Regions from separate parts of the Bacillus silvicola genome, predicted to be linked through region 1. Evidence: predicted binding sites of a transcription regulator. Region 1 holds the regulator's gene; each other region holds the start of a gene.
The links. Region 1 encodes LexA, which represses DNA repair genes until DNA is damaged. Its sites were predicted from a motif close to CGAACATATGTTCG; they were not measured.

Region 1 (4,737 bases):
TGAAGTGTTAACAGGCGAAAACCAAGGATATGCAATATGTCATGAAATTGAAGGTATAGATATTTTATTAACAGGCCACCAACACCGAGAAATTTCTCACACAACGGCTAACGGTGTAACAATTTTACAGACTGGATGTAATGGGCAATCAGTTGGAAAAATAACCGTAACCTTCGAAAGAATGGAACAGAAGTGGGTAAAAAAAGAAAGTTATTCAGAGTTGTTGACGGTGCAAGGAATTGAGGCAGATCCAGATGTTCTCTCATTAGTATCTGATTATGAAGAGAATACACAAAAATGGCTTGATCAACCTATCGGAATCATTCATGGGGACATGCAAATTTCAGATGTTATGCAAACTCGTTTGCAAGACCATCCATTTATTGAATTTATAAATAAAATACAAATGGATATAGCTAACGTTTCAATTTCTTGTACAAGCTTATTCCATAATACATCTCCAGGTTTCCCGAAATATGTAACAATGCGTGACATCGTTTCTAATTATATTTATCCAAATACATTAAAAGTAATTAGAATAACTGGAGCGGACATAAAAGATGCCCTTGAACTCTCTGCTTCTTATTTCACATTAAATATAGATGGAACTATCATCGTAAACCCTGCCTACATAGAACCAAAGCCGCAACACTATAATTACGATATGTGGGAAGGAATTTCGTATGTATTAAACATTTCCAAACCAATTGGCGAGAGAGTAGAATCTTTACAGTATAAAGGCGCTTCTCTTAATATGAATGAAGAATATGACGTTGTTATGAATAATTATCGTGCAAGCGGTGGCGGGAACTTCTTTATGTTTCAAAATAAGCCAGTAATAAAAGACATACCAACAGATATGTCTGAACTTATCGCTAACTATATATTGAAGCATAAAAGGATAGAAGCAACGAAAAATGACAACTGGAAAGTTATTAAATAACGATTTTAACAAATAAAAAAAGATGGGCTGCGCCCATCTTTTAATTTAATTTTGCATTATCTTGCTTTTTTAAAGCTTTTAATTTCGTCGGTGTAACATCCGTTCCTTCTTCGTTAACGACTTTAATTCCTTTTAATTCGTTTAACATATTTTGACGAAATCCTTTTAAATATTGTTCACGTAGCGATTGGCGCTCACGTTGTTCTTCTTCAGTTAAGCCTTCAGCTTTTGCTTTTTTCGCTAAGAAGTTAATGCGTTCAATGAGTTCTTGACTCGGCATCTCGAATCCCCCTTCTACTCAAAACTGATTATTATCATACAATAGTTAGTCCTCTTTATCAAGCAATTGCTTTGTATATTCTACATACCTTCGATGTACAGTTGCTTTTGAAACATCATGACCAAAACCACGAAGTGTTGCTGCAATTTCTTCAAAAGTTAATTCATTCCGGCGTAAACGTACAATTTCCTCAATTGGTACTTCTTTTTTCTCACGTCCTATACTTAAATGACGATTTTTCAAATTATTCTCTGGACGAAATCCTTTCTCTACCGCCCTTTGCATACCACGTTTAATTTTTAAATTGTGAATCTTTCTTTGATACTCTTCAACAATCCCAATTATATCTAGCACCATCGAATCAGAGTCAGAGAGTTCTAATTCTCCATTATGCGTATGCGTATATACTTTTATTCCCTCTTTATGTAAACAGTGCATTAATGCAATTTTCGCATTCCCTCTACCAAGACGCGTTTCATCTTGTATTAGAAGTACATCAACTTGTTCATCGCGAATTGTATCTAGCACTTCTAATATGCCATCACGTTCAATTGTATAACCGCTAGCCTGCTCCTCAATCACCTTTGTAACATTCATTTGATAACGCTCAGCTAAATGCAATAATTCATCTTTTTGACGCAATAATGATGTTTCCTGCGCTTCTTTTGTTGTGCTTACACGTGCATAAATAATTGCATTCATTTTGAACCCTTCTTTCTCACTATATTTTCCTTATAGTGTATCATAAATTCGCATTTCGTTCGAACTTATGTTTGTAGAATGTTTTTTCGCATGTTATACTTAATAATAAGAAAAATGAAAGAAAACGAGGTGTTAGAAAACATGGAAAAGTTAACGAAACGCCAGCAAGACATTCTCGACTTTATTAAGCTAAAAGTACAAGAAAAAGGATATCCACCTTCCGTACGCGAAATCGGTCAAGCAGTCGGCCTCGCTTCTAGTTCTACAGTGCACGGACATTTATCACGACTAGAAGAAAAAGGATATATTCGACGCGATCCAACAAAACCACGCGCAATTGAAATTTTAGGTGACAACCGAATGGAAACAGAAACACAATCTGTTATTCAAGTTCCAATCGTCGGAAAGGTTACTGCCGGTTTACCGATTACAGCAGTCGAAAGTGTAGAAGATCACTTCCCACTTCCAGCTAGTATTGTTGCTGGAGCAGATCAAGTGTTTATGTTACGCATTTCTGGAGATAGCATGATTGAAGCTGGTATCTTTGATGGTGATTTAGTTGTTGTTCGCCAGCAACAGTCTGCATACAACGGTGAAATTGTAGTTGCTTTAACAGAAGATAACGAAGCAACTGTTAAACGTTTCTACAAAGAAAAAGACCACTTCCGTCTACAACCGGAAAACTCTTCTCTAGAACCTATCATTTTAAAACAAGTGTCAGTTATCGGAAAAGTAATTGGCGTATATCGTGATTTACATTAAAAATAATAAAAAGAAGATAATCCCCTTATTTATATAGGGCATTATCTTCTTTTTATATTTTGATAGATTTCCGTTCACTCAAAAGAATGCATTACCTTAATTATCAACGCGTTTCAATAGTAACATCTCCAGCAGCTGTTTTACCGCTAATTTTTTTACTCCCATTACCAATTGTTATATTTTGATTTTCTTCATTAAAAATTGTCACGTCTCCAGCAGCACTTTGCCCCGTTATAACTGCATCTTGTGGTTTTTCCAACAAAGTAATATCTACATCGCCAGCAGTTGAACTTGCCTCTGCATCATATTTAGGATCATGATCCATAATATTTACATCCCCGCTAGCCGTTTTTGCTGTTACTTTCCCTATTACTTTTTTAAAGCTCACCTCACCAGCTTTTGTAGATCCCTCCACACTCTTAGCTGTTACATGTTTCAAATCTACTTCTCCAGCGAGTGTTCCAACACTTACGCGATCACTTTTCACATCACTTATTTCTACTTGTCCAGCGGATGAATTCACTTTTATCCCTTGGTAAGAACGTTCAGGCACAAGTATAGTCACTGTAGGCGTTTGAAAATTGAAAGTGAAAAATGAAAAATCAAATGAGACACCTTTCTCTATTTCTCCTTTAATTTTTAATGTGTCACCATCCTCCACAATACGAATCTCTTGCTTACGTAAATCACCTGATTGCTTTACATAAAAAGTGGAATCAGGTGATTTTTGGACAATGATATCCCCAGCATCTAACTTAACTTCTATATTTTTTAGTGTTTCGTTTTTAATTACTTCTTCTTTATCGCCTTTTTCTGCAGTTTTTACTGCCTTTTCATATGTTTGTGAAATTCCTATTACCCCAATAATGATACAAGCGATAGCTACTAATAATACTTTTTTCATCATCTACTCCCCTTTTATCATTTTGAAGTTCCATATTACATATCGTACACACAATCTTTTAAACCACTTCGTACTATAATAAGCTGCAATACATAACAACAAACCTACTCCAACAAACGTTATACTAACGAAAAGATCCAACCATATAAACGTACCCATGAATATTTTTATAATAACGAAAAATGGTGTCACTACACTAGCAATTCCACCGACCCAAAAGGAAAATATAAAAGCTATAATTGCAACTAACGGGCCTAACACAATAATAAAATTAAACAAACTAAGTCCAACCACTGCCATGACAGCTCTTGTTACATTTGAAGTCGACGGATCTTTTTTCATTTCATCAAATCGATACATCGCAAGTAAGTCTTTCGCAATTACTTTCGGAGAGCCAAGACCCTTTATTATTTCTGATTCAGTTTTCCCCTCTTCTATCCCAAACTGAAAGTGCTCTTCATAATCGAATAAAATATCTTGTCTCTCTTCTTCTGGTAACTTCCTAAGATAACTTGATAATTCTTTAAGAAACCGTTCTTTACTCATCCCATTCCACCCCTTCAATAATTTCTTGAACACCTTTAGCAAAATCGCGCCACTCTGTTACTAATAAAGTAAGTTGCCTCTCTCCTTGCTCTGTTAGTTGATAATATTTACGGGGCGGTCCTTCCGTGGATTCTTTTAAATATGTTTGAAAATATTCCTCTTTCGTTAAACGACGTAATAGCGGATATACAGAACCTTCCGATATTAAAAATTTATTTGAAATTTGCTGAACAAGTTCATAACCATAACTATCTTTACGTTTCACAAGTGCCAAAACACATAGTTCTAACACACCTTTTTTAAATTGAGCGCTCAAGGACAATCCCCCTTTCTTATTTTAGTACTGTTCAGTACACAGTACCTGATTTATCCATAATATACCGCTCAGTACTATTTATTGCAAGGTACCAAATTATATTTATTTCCTAAATTTAGAAAACGCACAAATAAAAGCACGAATAAGATCCTGTTGTAGGTGATCATTATTCGTGCTTCTATTCGATTTGAACTATATTAACACAGAACTTCATTCAGCTTTCTCCTCTAAGAACTAACTTCTACTTGTTTACCTAATAAATTACGAAATACCCCTTTCCTCTC
Region 2 (4,737 bases), 110 kb from region 1:
TGTTAAAGATGATGCGGGTAACGAAATTCTAAACACTACAGTACAAGGTGGTCAAACAGAAAAACGTGATTTATCAACAGTAAAAGAAGTGCGACTTAATATCGGAAGTGCACCGAATGTTGAAATTAAACTGAATGGCCAAGTGGTTGCTTTCCCATTGGATCCAGAAAAAGAATATCACCAAAGATTGGTGATAAAAAACCAAGGGATAGGGCAACCTGCACAATAACAGTCATCGCTTCGATGACTTTTTTCAATGAACAAATGTTTTTGATATGATGGAGGAATAGCTGTGAATTTACCAAATAAAATTACAATATCTAGAATCTTCTTAATTCCAATTTTTATGGTAATTATGTTAGCGCCCTTTGAGTGGGGCTCATTAATAATTGGTGATGTAGAGTTACCAATTCAACATTTAGTAGGGGCACTTATCTTTATTATTGCTTCGGCTACAGATTGGATTGATGGACATTATGCAAGAAAGTATAATCTTGTAACGAATTTAGGGAAATTCCTTGACCCGTTAGCGGATAAATTACTTGTTTCGGCAGCACTTATCACATTGGTAGAAATGCAATATGTACCTGCTTGGATCGTTATTGTAATTATAAGCCGTGAGTTTGCAGTAACAGGTTTACGCCTTGTACTTGCTGGGACAGGGGAAGTAGTGGCAGCAAATCAGTTAGGGAAAATTAAGACATGGACACAAATTATTGCGATTGCAGCGTATTTATTACACGATGTACCTTTAAATTTAATCCATATCCCAGTTGCTGATATTTTCATATGGATTGCATTAATCTTTACTGTTATTTCAGGATGGGATTATTTCTGGAAAAATAGGGCTGCTTTTGTAAACTCAAAATAGAAGTTTTATGGGGGAATTGGGATGAATGCTGAGATTATTGCGGTTGGAACTGAATTGTTACTTGGACAAATTGCAAATACAAATGCCCAGTTTTTATCTGAAAAGTTAGCTTCAATTGGAATAAATGTGTACTATCATACTGTTGTGGGTGATAATAACAAGCGATTACAAAAGGCAATTGAATTGGCTGAAGAGCGCGCTGATATGCTTATTTTTACGGGCGGATTAGGGCCGACAAAAGACGATTTGACGAAAGAAACAATAGCGTCTAGCTTAGGTGAAGAGCTTGTGTATGATGAAACAGCATTAACATCTATAAGCGATTATTTTAAGCGTACAGGCCGTGAATTTACGGAAAATAATAAAAAGCAGGCGCTCGTTCTAAGTGGATCGACTGTGTTTGCGAATGATCACGGTATGGCGCCTGGCATGGGGTTAAATAAAAACGGAAAAGTTTATATTTTATTACCAGGGCCACCAAAAGAAATGAAGCCGATGTATGTAAGTTACGTAGAGCCTTTTTTACGTAACTTTACAACAGGGGAAAATATTTATTCTCGCGTTCTTCGCTTTTTCGGTATTGGGGAATCTCAATTAGAGGTAAAAGTTCAAGATTTAATTGATGGACAAACGAACCCGACCATTGCACCACTCGCAAATGATGGAGAAGTGACATTACGTTTAACTGCAAAACATCATGATGCGAATGAGGCGGAGAAACTAATTCAACATGTGGAAAATTTGATTTTAGAAAGAGTAGGAGAATTTTTCTATGGATATGACCAAGATTTTCTTCATTACAAGGCAATAGAGTTATTGAAGGAAAAAGGGTTAACTTTAGCATGTGCAGAAAGTTTAACAGGCGGTCTCTTTGGAAATCAAGTAACAGAAAATGCGGGTGTTTCGTCTGTGTTTAAAGGCGGTGTCGTTTGTTATCAAAATGAAGTAAAGCAACAAATTTTACATGTACCTGAAGAAGTGTTACGTACTGACGGCGCGGTTAGTAAACAATGTGCTCGTTATCTTGCTGAAAATGTAAAGGAACTGTTAAAGGCAGATATCGGAATTAGTTTTACTGGGGTGGCAGGACCTGATGCTTCAGAGTATAAAGAACCAGGAACAGTATTTGTTGGATTGGCGATTAAGGATGAACCGACTGAAGTCTTCCCTCTTAATTTAAGTGGAAGTCGTCAACAAATTAGAGAGCGCTCTACAAAATATGGGTTTTATCATTTATACAAAAAACTAGAAGAGATATAAGTTTCTTCTGGTTTTTTTTTTTTTGTGGGAAAATCTAGTTTGATTCGATATAAAATAAAAAAATCGAATAAATGTTCGATTTTTGTTGGCAAATTGAATTGAAAATAGGTATAATAAGATTAGCAGTTCAGTTAAGGAGGAGTTATGAATGAGTGATCGTCAAGCGGCATTAGATATGGCGTTAAAACAAATAGAGAAGCAATTCGGTAAAGGTTCAATTATGAAATTAGGAGAACAAGCGGAGCGTAGAATTTCTACAATTTCAAGTGGTTCTTTAGCACTAGATGTGGCACTAGGGGTAGGCGGATACCCACGTGGCCGTATTATTGAAATTTACGGACCTGAAAGTTCAGGTAAAACAACAGTTTCATTACATGCAATCGCGGAAGTACAGCGACAAGGTGGACAAGCAGCATTTATCGATGCGGAGCATGCGATGGATCCTGTTTATGCACAAAAATTAGGTGTTAACATCGATGAATTACTATTATCACAGCCTGATACAGGGGAGCAAGGACTAGAAATCGCAGAAGCACTTGTACGAAGTGGCGCGGTTGATATTATCGTAATTGACTCTGTAGCAGCTCTTGTACCGAAAGCTGAGATCGAAGGGGACATGGGTGACTCTCACGTTGGTTTACAAGCACGTTTAATGTCACAAGCACTTCGTAAACTTTCAGGTGCAATCAACAAATCAAAAACAATCGCAATCTTTATCAACCAAATTCGTGAAAAAGTTGGGGTTATGTTCGGAAACCCAGAAACAACTCCAGGTGGTCGTGCGTTGAAATTCTATTCAACTGTCCGTCTTGAAGTGCGTCGTGCTGAGCAGTTAAAACAAGGTAACGACATCGTTGGTAATAAAACGAAAGTAAAAGTAGTTAAAAATAAAGTAGCACCACCATTCCGTGTTGCTGAAGTTGATATTATGTACGGAGAAGGTATTTCAAGAGAAGGTGAAATCTTAGATATGGCTTCTGAACTTGATATCGTGCAAAAGAGTGGTGCTTGGTACTCTTATAATGAAGAACGCTTAGGACAAGGTCGTGAGAATTCGAAGCAATTCTTAAAAGAGAATACGGATTTAAGAGAGGAAATTGCCTTCTTTGTTCGTGAACATCATGGAATTGGTGAAGACTCTGGTGTTGAAGACACGGAAGATTCAACCCTTTAAGATTAAAAATAAAAGACACGGAATCGTGTCTTTTATTTTTAAATTCGCTATGAAAGCGTTGTATATAGTTGGAGATAAAATATTTATTCTATCCAAAAGGCTATGTATAAAGAGGAATATTCATATATTTTACGTGAAGACAATGGGATTTACTAAGGTTTTCCAGGATAATATGCTACCTACTTTTCGAATTCAGATAAGATTCAGGGCTGAAGGTAAAGAAAGTAAAAGTAGACAACGCTTGACAATGAAAATTGCGATAGATACAATGAGAATGTATATTTTTTCTTATATACGATATACTCTTCTCAAGAAGAGAAGTAATATTCGGAGTAAGACTTAAATCTTGCCGAAATAATAATATGACATTTTAATTGTGAAATGAAGAAAGTCCCTTAAAAAAGCGGGACGACGGTCTTTGCTGTACGTTGCTATTCAATGTACATGCCGACAGTCTTTTTTCATTCATAGCAAGGGGAGGTGAAATCATGAGTAGTACAGTTTGGATACTCATCTCCATTTTGCTTGCAACAACAGTCGGTGCAGTTGTTGGCTTTTTTGTTCGAAAGTCTATTGCTGAAGCGAAGATTAATGGTGCAACTAATGAAGCGAAACGTATTCTAGACGAAGCGAATCGTGAGGCAGAAGCACTTAAGAAAGAAGCGCTTTTAGAAGCAAAGGATGAAATTCATACACTTCGTACAGAAGCTGAATTAGAAATTCGTGACCGTAGAAGCGAATTACAAAAACAAGAAAATCGTTTAATGCAAAGAGAAGAGAACCTTGATCGTAAAGACGAAACGCTCGATAAGCGCGAGCAACAGTTGGAAAAGAAAGAGGATTCTCTTGTAGCGAAACAACAACAGATTGAAGAGTTGGAAAGCAAAGTGGGAGAGTTAGTTCAAAAGCAACAAACAGAATTAGAGCGCATTTCCAATCTGACACGCGAACAAGCGAAAGCAATTATTCTTGGTAAAGTAGAAAGTGAAGTTTCTCATGAAATTGCCGTTATGGTAAAAGAAAGTGAAGTTCGTGCGAAAGAAGAAGCGGATAAGAAAGCAAAAGAGATTTTATCTCTTGCAATGCAAAGATGTGCAGCTGATCATGTTGCTGAAACAACCGTTTCGGTTGTAAATCTTCCAAACGACGAAATGAAAGGACGTATTATCGGACGTGAAGGTCGTAATATTCGTACGCTAGAAACGTTAACAGGTATTGACCTTATTATCGATGATACGCCAGAAGCGGTAATTCTATCTGGATTTGACCCGATTCGTCGTGAAACAGCTCGTATCGCTCTTGATAAACTAGTACAAGACGGACGTATTCACCCAGCGCGTATTGAAGAGATGGTCGAAAAATCAAGACGTGAAGTGGACGAGTATATTCGTGAAGTCGGAGAGCAAACAACGTTTGAAGTGGGTGTTCATGG
Region 3 (4,737 bases), on a different contig from region 1:
ATGGAGTCCATTTGACCATTCCTCTCCCTTTTGGCATATTAGCGTTACTCATGATTTATGTCCTCCTATTAGTGTGTTTCGGTGTCTAGCTGTAGCGCTATGCGTGTAGGAAATCCCTCGTAAAATACTGTTCTTCCCAAATTTTGTACGTATTTCATCCATTACTTTTGTTAACTTCATTTCTTTTTCTCGTTGCGCGACATTATCAAAAAGAGAAATTTGTTCTTCCCCTTCTTGAAGTAGGTTTGTTAAGGATATGTTTATGCTGCGAATGGGTTTGCCAGTATATTGCTGATGTAAAAAGTATGTACAGATATGATAAATATCCATCGTTAAATTTGTTGGGCGATTTAAAGTATGTGTTTTTCTAATACCACCGGTATAACTCTTGCTATAACCGACAGAAAAATGAACGGTTTGGGCAAGTTTGTTTTGTCTTCTAAGCCGATAACAAACTTCTTCAATATGTTCCAGTAAAATAATCGGAAATTCTTCTATTGTGTAGTCACGCATTAGAATTTGGCTTTTTCCAATAGAAGTTGTGGCAGGAACATATTTTTCTGAAATGCGACTAAAGTCAATTCCATGGCTATGTAAGTGTAATTCTTCTCCAATCTTTCCAAAGCTCTGTTTTAAGTATTTAAGGAGATAATTGGCTAAATCTCCAATAGAGTGTATTCCCTTTCGATTTAATTTTTCTTCTGTTTTATATGATATGCCCCAAAATTTATTAAGGGGGCGTATGCTCCATAGTTTGGTAGGTACATCCTCGTACTTCCAAAAAGCAATCCCGTCTTTGTTCTTCTTAGCTTCAATGTCTAAAGCAATCTTACTCATTAATGGGTTAGGAGCAATTCCAATGGTACATTCAACTCGTGTATAATCGTATATTTCACGTTTGAATTTCATAGCGAATTCGTATGGGTCTTGGGCGAATAAATGGATGTTATCTGTAATATCCATAAAGAATTCATCGATGCTGTATTGGTGAAAATCCTCAATCGGAACGTATTGTAAAGCTAATTCTGTTATGTAATTTGAGCATTTGATATAAGTACCCATAATTGGGTTTACAACAAGAATGTCTTTACGCCGTGGTATTTCATACAACCTTGCCATTTTCTTAACACCTAATGCCTTTAATGGTGGTGTTGCAGCCAAAACAATGGAGCCACTCCTGTTCACATCTCCTACTACAGCTAATTTAGTATGCAGTGGGTCTAAGCCCGTCTTGATACAGGACACGCTTGCATAAAAGCTACGAAGATCTACACATAAAACAATTCGATTTGGCAAGATTGAGTAATCATACACCGATATGCCTTCTTTAACCAGAACGTTTGTTCTTATTATACACGGATGTACGTTCTTTTATGAAGTGGTTTTTGTAAAAAAATAAAACTGACTCTAGTTAGCCAGTTTTTACATATCCCAAAAGTCGGTGGATTTAACATTGGGTTTTATTTGCCTAATAACTTTTAAAATCTTTTTCATTACAGTTGGACTAGGTATGTATTCTTTATCATTGCACGCCTTTGAAACTGTAGGACGACTTAATTTCGCGGTCTTTTCTAAATCATTTTGGGTGAAGCCATTCCGATCTAAAAAATCACCTAATTTCGTTCGGTTTTTCCCTCCGAATTTCCAAAACACTTAAATCCCTCCTGAACCTATTTTCAACATTGTGGACATAAATGTAAAAAACTATTCGCATAGACGGCAAAAGTTTTTTACATAATGTACAAGCTGTCCACAATATGATGTATCAAAGCAGCTACCACGGTATTTATCAAGATTTCTACCAAGGTAAAACTACCACGGTATTAAGTAGATGAAGCTATGTAATATCTACATTCTAAATTCTGTTTATAAAGGGGGCATTTAAATGCGTGTTAGGAAAGAAATAATTCCTTTTCGCGAGTTTATGGATCGGTCATACAAAGATAAAGAACAGAAAATCCGTAAATACAATTCATTAAGTCCTTTCGCATTCCTTCATATGTCGGATCAGGTATTACATACTTACATTGCATTAGGAGTTATGGGAACGATTTTAATCGGAGCAGTCATGTTAGAAAAATACTTGGTGCGACATGACTATATATCAGCAGCTAAATTTGTAAGTGAAGGTATTTATCACGGAACGCGAATTGGTGGAGTTTGCTTGATTGGATATGTATTTGTTCGTATCGTAATCATGTTTTAAGGAGGGAAGGGAGTAATGGGGATTATAAAGGAGTGGCTTCGTACGCAAAGGTTAAGGAATCAGCTTATGGAGGTGTTCGGAAAAGCAGGTTTATATACGGAACATCAAACGCGTGGGGGAAAAGTGCCTATTTATCCAAAGGTACATAATGTTTCTTCTTCAGCAGAAAGCGTGAGGTATGTTTTTACTATACCAAACGGATTAGATCCACAGAAGATTGAAAAGAAGTGGTTTTGTTTTCAACAAATATTAGGACGGAATATTACGGTTGAAGGGGATGTGAAAAAGTTTGTACTACATGTATTCCGTTCAGATGCTGGACTAAAACCATACAATTACTGTTATAAAGAATGGCAGCCATTATTAAAAGAATACCGTCTTCCTGTTGTGGTTGGCCGGGACCAATTCGGAAAAACGATTACGTACGATATGGTTGATTCCAATACACCACACTTATTAATAGCAGGAGAAACGGGAAGCGGGAAAAGTAGTATGGTACGTGTTGTATTATCCACACTTATTCAATATGTTTCTCCTGAAAAGTTGCATTTGTACCTTGGTGACTTAAAAAACTCTGAATTTCATTTTTTGCGTAGGGTGAAGCATGTGAAAGAAGTTTGTATGGAAGAAATTGAAATGAAAATAATGCTTCAAAAGGTATGGAAGGAAATCAGAGAACGAAGAAAACTTATGGAAGAATATGAAGTTGATCATATTGATGCGTACAACAAATTAAATCCTGATCATCAAAAACCATATATTCTACTTGCTATTGATGAAGTGGCCATGCTAAAAGATGAAAAAGAGTGTATGACTACAATTGAAAAGATCTCAGCAGTCGGCCGATCACTTGGGGTGTTTCTTATGCTTAGTATGCAGCGGCCAGATGCGAAAGTGTTAGATGGTAAGTTAAAGCTCAATATGACCGTAAGAATCGGCTTTAAATGTGATAGTGCAATTAATAGTAATATCATGGGTACTCCTGGTTCAGAGCATTTAGAGCAATCAGGACAAATGATTTTAAAACGAAATGGATTAAAGAAAGTGCAAGCTCCTTATTTGGAATTAAGTAAGGCGAAACAAATTGTTGAACCATATCGCATGTCTAAAGAGGAGAAAATACTCCAGAATTCATCGCAAGAAGAAATTCCGTTATTTGGGGTGTTAGATGATGAAGAGTAGAGATAAAGGAATTTTGAATGATTTGAAGCGATTTAGATGCATGTCCCGTGACGATATTATTGACTTGCATTTTCAAGGCTTAAAGAATGCGGTAACTTGTTGTAATACGGTTATGAAACGATTAAGAAGAGACGGCTATGTTGATGCTAACGTATTACAGCACCCATACATTTATTTTCCGCAGCCAAGTTCTATCAGAAAGACAAGTCAAAAAATTCCTCATTTCCTTGGTATTGTGGACGTATACAAACAACTCGTTCATTATGAAAATCCTAAACTATTTGAAGTTGAACCAAAGTATGGGAAAGTATATATGGAGCCGGATGCTTTTACAATATGGCGTAGATCGCCATTCTTTATTGAAGTTCAAAAGTCAGTGTACAGTAAAAAAATAATGCAAGATAAGATAAACAGATATGAGTTATACTTCCATAGCCAAGAATGGCACAATGAATCCTGGCAACCGAAAAGTTCTAAATTCTTTCCTTCAATCCTTATCATTACTGACAAACATTACGATGTCCAATCTCCTCATTTACGTATATTTCAGGCGAATTCTATAGAAAGTTTTATGAATAATTTAGCGGTGAAATCATAAAGAAAGCCTGCATAGTGCAGAGCTTTTTTCTTTTCAATAATATATTAAGTCATGTGTGATGAGGATTGTTAAAATGCAGTAAATGAGCAAAGTAAATTTAAAGTAAGTCATGAAATAGTAAAACTTCTTCTAGAATGATATCTCTATAATTAATAACTTGTATGATAACCTCTCGATTATCACTATATCCATTCATATCTACAACTTGTCCCACATATTCGTTTGTACCAATATCTTTTTAAAGTACTTTAAAAGATGCACTTTATATTTTCTTTATCTTATCTTTATCTTATCTTTATCTTATCTTTATCTTATCTTTAAACTTCTATATTAAACTTTAAACCTAAAAGAAATAAATTTGAGTCTGAAAGGGGCAGAGAAATAGATGATTATTATATATTTTGTAAATAACCAACCGCCATTGAAAAATTGAATTTCTTATACGAGGAGAAATATATGAAGGATATGAGTAAAAAACAAATTATTAAAGTATTCCTTATTAGTATTTTAGGTTTAGGAACAATGCTTGGAATACTATATATTAATCATAAAACTAATGTTCAACAAAATAAAGCGCTCGCTACCGAAAAACGTGTATTGCAATATGAACCTACCTTGAAAAAAGAATTAGAAAAATATAATTTAGGAGGGAAAACAGCAGTTTTATTAGGAATTATGTACCAAGAGAGTAAAGGTGAGGGAAACGACCCTATGCAGTCATCTGAATCACTTGGATTAAAGCCAAATGAAA
Region 4 (4,737 bases), on a different contig from region 1:
ATCCCGTTACAACAACAAGCTGATTTCTTGGAATGGTTACATCAATATTTTTCAAGTTATGTGCTCTGGCACCTTTTACAACAATAAAATCCTTGCTCATGCTCACTCTTTTCACCCTTCCGCCTTTAATTCTAATAGTAAATCTCTTAGTTCAGCTGCACGCTCGAAGTCTAACGCTTTTGCTGCTTCCTTCATCTCTGCTTCCATCTTCGCAATTGTATTTTCGCGTTCTTTTTTCGTCATCTTCTTAGCTGGTGTTGCTTCATATGTTTCCGTATCCTCAGCTGCTGTTGTCGCGCGAATAACGTCACGTACTCCTTTTTGAATCGTTTTCGGCGTAATACCATGCTCCTCATTGTAAGCTTCTTGTATACTACGACGACGCTGTGTTTCTTCAATTGCAATTCCCATTGATCTTGTTATGCGATCTGCGTACATAATAACGCGGCCGTTTGCATTACGTGCCGCACGACCAATTGTTTGAATTAATGAACGCTCTGAACGTAGGAATCCTTCCTTATCAGCATCTAAAATAGCTACAAGTGATACTTCTGGAATATCTAATCCTTCTCGCAATAAGTTAATACCGACAAGTACATCAAATTTACCAAGGCGAAGGTCCCGGATAATTTCAATACGTTCTAACGTTTTAATTTCAGAGTGAAGATAGTTCACCTTAATTCCTACATCTTTCAAGTAATCCGTTAAATCCTCTGACATTTTTTTCGTTAAAGTCGTAATTAATACACGTTCATTTTTCAAAATACGATCTTGAATTTCTCCTAACAAGTCATCAATTTGCCCTTCAATTGGTCGTATATCAATTGGTGGATCTAACAGACCTGTTGGACGAATAATTTGTTCTATTACTTCTGGTGATTGCTCTAACTCGTATGGTCCTGGCGTTGCCGAAACGTAAATAACTTGATTCGTTTTCTCTTCAAACTCATCAAACGTGAGCGGTCTATTATCTAAAGCTGATGGCAGACGGAATCCATGATCTACAAGTACTTGCTTACGCGCTTGGTCTCCGTTATACATCGCTCTTACTTGCGGCACCGATACGTGCGACTCATCCATAACAATTAAAAAATCTTCTGGAAAATAGTCTAACAGTGTATATGGTGTTGAACCTGCTGGACGAAGTGTTAATTGACGGGAATAGTTTTCAATCCCTGAACAAAAGCCCATCTCTCGCATCATTTCTAAATCATAACGTGTTCGCTGTTCTATACGCTGCGCCTCTAACAACTTACCGTTATCATTTAATTCTTTTAAACGTTCTTCTAATTCTTTTTCAATATTTTCAATAGCGACCTTCAGCTTTTCTTCACGTGTAACGAAGTGAGATGCCGGGAAGATTGCTACATGATCACGTTCTGCTAATACTTCACCCGTTAATGCATTTACTTCTCGAATACGATCTATTTCATCACCGAAAAATTCAATTCGAATACAATGTTCGTCGAGTGATGCCGGGAAGATTTCAACTACATCTCCGCGTACACGGAATGTACCACGCTTGAAATCAATATCATTACGTCCATACTGTACATCAACAAGTTCACGAAGCAATTGATTACGGTCCTTTTCCATACCAACTCGAAGTGAAACAACTAACTCGCGGTATTCTTCCGGTGAACCTAAACCGTATATGCATGACACACTCGCAACGATAATAACATCATCTCGTTCAAATAAAGAAGACGTTGCCGAGTGACGTAATTTATCGATTTCATCATTAATTTGCGCATCTTTTTCAATAAATGTATCCGTATGTGGTACGTACGCTTCCGGCTGATAATAATCGTAATAACTAACAAAATACTCAACAGAATTGTTAGGAAAGAAATCTTTCAACTCACTATATAGCTGTCCCGCTAACGTTTTATTATGAGCCATTACAAGTGTTGGCTTCTGCACTTCTTTAATGACATTTGAAATCGTAAATGTCTTACCCGTTCCTGTTGCTCCAAGCAACACTTGCTTTTTCTTACCACTATTAATTCCCTCTACAAGCTTCTCTATCGCTCCCGGCTGATCACCTTGCGGGGAATACTCTGAGATAATTTCAAATGGATGTTCCAACTAAAAACCGACCTCCTCATAAAAATCTGTATTATTATTTTACCACGAATGCTCATAAAAAACCTAAAAAAACGAACAGATATTCGGTAAAACTTTCGACAATATATACATAAAAAAGGAAGGAATAAATACTTCCTTCCTCTACTAACTCTATTTTTTAAGTACATATAATAAGTCATATCCATTGCGCCCATTTTCATTCGTACAATCTATTAACCTATATGCCGTTTCTGATTCACGTTGCTCTTTAACAATCCTTTTACAACTACCTTTATGTAACCCTTTATGGTCACCAGCAAATTGGTCTTGTCTATTATCTAACACATAAAGTATATCTTTCTCACTATGCTGTAACGTTTGAAAAATCGGGTCACCTTCATGTGTATACTGTACAATTCTTATTTTATCAACTTTCCCTTGTTCCACATTCCAAACGAACTTCTCGAATTTATCTAGATTAGAAATTTCTGCCCCCTTTGCAACGACATCATTCTTCTTATCAATTGCATTGTTAGGTTGTGAACACGCTACTAAACTAAAGAGAAATAAGCATATAAAACCTGTGCTTTTTCCTATTGTTATCCTCTCCTATACAAACTATTGGTATACTAGAAAAAGCTACTTTCCTCTATGAAAGTAGCTTCTTGTTTCCTTTCTCCTTCTTCGGAAAAATAACATATGAAAATGAAATCGCAGTATCCGCTAAAAGAATAATAACCCATACTTTGCTTACACGGCTTGCTGTTTTATTTAAAACGATTCCTGACTCTAACCAATTTCCCCACTGTTCCACTGGAATAAGCCCATACATGAAGAAAAAGAATATATGAACCGCAACAAACAAAATAAGATGTAAAGCCCAATTTTTTATTTCCTGCTTCGCGTGCGCCATGCCTGTTACTTCAAGTGGTTCTTCGATAATAGGCGCCGGTTCATTCCGCCACCTCGCAACTAATTTTTGTACATATATATCTAATTTCTTCAAATCCTTTTTTCCATAAAAAACTGCATATAATAAAATGATTACCGTAATGATTTGAAAATTAGAGAACTTCCCTGTTTGATAATAGTCCACTACCCCTAAGGTTAAAATAAACACTTCATTTATGAGTAGCACAATCCCCATAATAATGCTCGCCTTTTTCAAGCGAAATCCATACCTTAGTAAAAAGAATCCAATAGCTGATAGCCAAAATACAATCTCTGCACCAATTAAAAAGTACCATCGATATTCTGCGAGTATACTCATTTATCCCTCTCCCTTTCATCATATATACGAAAAGCCTCATCCATATATACTAGAAGCTCTTCCTCAATTGGATACATACCCATTTTCTGTGAATCTTCTTTTGACTTTCTTACTTCCCACAATTTATCTAAAAATGCTTCATCACCATTTGCCATCTCCAAACACTTCTGCATTAGTTTCTTTGTTGCACCTTGTACTTCATCACATGATGCTTCCTTACCGTCTTTCATAAAGTTACGCAATTGTTTTAATAAATCTACCCACTCTAAAACATTTGAATCTTCTTCACTCATGTTCGGCAAATTATGAAGCAACTTTTGTTCTCCCCTAGAAAAAACTTCATTTTGAAACATCTCACGTATTCGCGGAGACTGTTTCGAAAGCTGAATGAGTTCAAACATAACTTTCCAATCCAGTTCCCCTTCCACATCTACTGAATAAACAACTGCTTGTAAAATACGTTCCATTCGATTAAATTTTTTCTGTTCTTCTTGTACAAACTTAAGTTGCTTTTCAAGCGATACTTTTAAATTGAGCTCATCCGTTATTAACATATTCGTAATCTCTTTTAATGAAAAACCCATTTCTTTTAAAAATAAAATTTGCTGCAAACGAACAACGTCTCTCTCGCTATATAACCGATGTCCCCCATCAGTTTTCCCACTCGGCTTTAATAAATCGATTTGATCATAATATCGTAGCGTCCTTACTGTAACCCCTGTTTCCCTCGTTAGTTCTTGAATTGAAATCAACTCCATCACCTCTTCTCCTTCATTATAAAAGGTGACGTAACGTAATCTTCAAGTAGTTTGTAAAAAAAATACAAAAAGCTGTTTATACCTTTTGTATAAACAGCTTTTATGGAAATAACCCCTTTTGCACGGCACGCCCACAAAATAAAATAATCGCCCCAACAACAACACTTGTTGCCGTTTTATGATAATGGGCTAAAACTAATAAATAGTATGATAAACCTACAGCACCAATCATAATACATACACTTGGTACTGGATTACGAGAGAAATTTTGCATCCCCCACAAAAGTGCAAATATAGCCGTCGCAACACATAATACCGCTAATCCCATCCCGTTTCCCCTTTATGTATTTATTTGATTTCCCTTGTTGCTAATACACTCGTTGATGCCCCACTAAAGATAAGCTCCCTACAAACCGCTTCCTCATACATGATCAGCCTCTTTTTGATTTCTATATTTCCATTTCGGCCAATAGTTCACAAAGAAATAAACAAACTGTCCTAATACAAATAAAACAAATGGCATGCCCGCATTTCCATAAACAATTAAATTGTACAAACTCCATACCGCTAAACTAATTGTTAAAAATAACCCTAAATATTTAAACGCTTTATCCGACTGAAATCTCTCAAACTCATCTTGCA

Region 2: recA (recombinase RecA) is a predicted target of LexA. The motif match lies at 2,196-2,209, and genes of this name have one in related genera.
Region 3: ACP6L7_RS32880 (Y-family DNA polymerase) is a predicted target of LexA. The motif match lies at 1,334-1,347, and genes of this name have one in related genera.
Region 4: uvrB (excinuclease ABC subunit B) is a predicted target of LexA. The motif match lies at 2,161-2,174, and genes of this name have one in related genera.

The regions. Positions count from the first base shown of each region.
Region 1 covers NZ_JBNGVC010000012.1:588,813-593,549, forward strand. The annotation lists gene ACP6L7_RS14875 (bifunctional metallophosphatase/5'-nucleotidase) at 1-943, shown strand, start outside; gene ACP6L7_RS14880 (DUF896 domain-containing protein) at 984-1,223, opposite strand; gene ACP6L7_RS14885 (YneB family resolvase-like protein) at 1,269-1,925, opposite strand; gene lexA (transcriptional repressor LexA) at 2,067-2,687, shown strand; gene ACP6L7_RS14895 (DUF4097 family beta strand repeat-containing protein) at 2,791-3,594, opposite strand; gene ACP6L7_RS14900 (DUF1700 domain-containing protein) at 3,595-4,137, opposite strand; gene ACP6L7_RS14905 (PadR family transcriptional regulator) at 4,130-4,453, opposite strand; gene ACP6L7_RS14910 (ABC transporter ATP-binding protein) at 4,681-4,737, opposite strand, start outside.
Region 2 covers NZ_JBNGVC010000012.1:703,500-708,236, reverse strand. The annotation lists gene ACP6L7_RS15435 (helix-turn-helix domain-containing protein) at 1-229, shown strand, start outside; gene pgsA (CDP-diacylglycerol--glycerol-3-phosphate 3-phosphatidyltransferase) at 293-871, shown strand; gene ACP6L7_RS15425 (competence/damage-inducible protein A) at 893-2,131, shown strand; gene recA (recombinase RecA) at 2,280-3,305, shown strand; gene rny (ribonuclease Y) at 3,794-4,737, shown strand, end outside.
Region 3 covers NZ_JBNGVC010000017.1:289,730-294,466, forward strand. The annotation lists gene ACP6L7_RS32875 (YolD-like family protein) at 1-52, opposite strand, end outside; gene ACP6L7_RS32880 (Y-family DNA polymerase) at 49-1,314, opposite strand; gene ACP6L7_RS32885 (helix-turn-helix domain-containing protein) at 1,423-1,653, opposite strand; gene ACP6L7_RS32890 (hypothetical protein) at 1,886-2,206, shown strand; gene ACP6L7_RS32895 (FtsK/SpoIIIE domain-containing protein) at 2,222-3,388, shown strand; gene ACP6L7_RS32900 (replication-relaxation family protein) at 3,411-3,986, shown strand; gene ACP6L7_RS32905 (lysozyme family protein) at 4,443-4,737, shown strand, end outside.
Region 4 covers NZ_JBNGVC010000013.1:1,563,688-1,568,424, reverse strand. The annotation lists gene uvrA (excinuclease ABC subunit UvrA) at 1-100, opposite strand, end outside; gene uvrB (excinuclease ABC subunit B) at 112-2,088, opposite strand; gene ACP6L7_RS30120 (DUF4362 domain-containing protein) at 2,239-2,670, opposite strand; gene ACP6L7_RS30115 (hypothetical protein) at 2,717-3,337, opposite strand; gene ACP6L7_RS30110 (MerR family transcriptional regulator) at 3,334-4,095, opposite strand; gene ACP6L7_RS30105 (hypothetical protein) at 4,196-4,423, opposite strand; gene ACP6L7_RS30100 (hypothetical protein) at 4,517-4,737, opposite strand, start outside.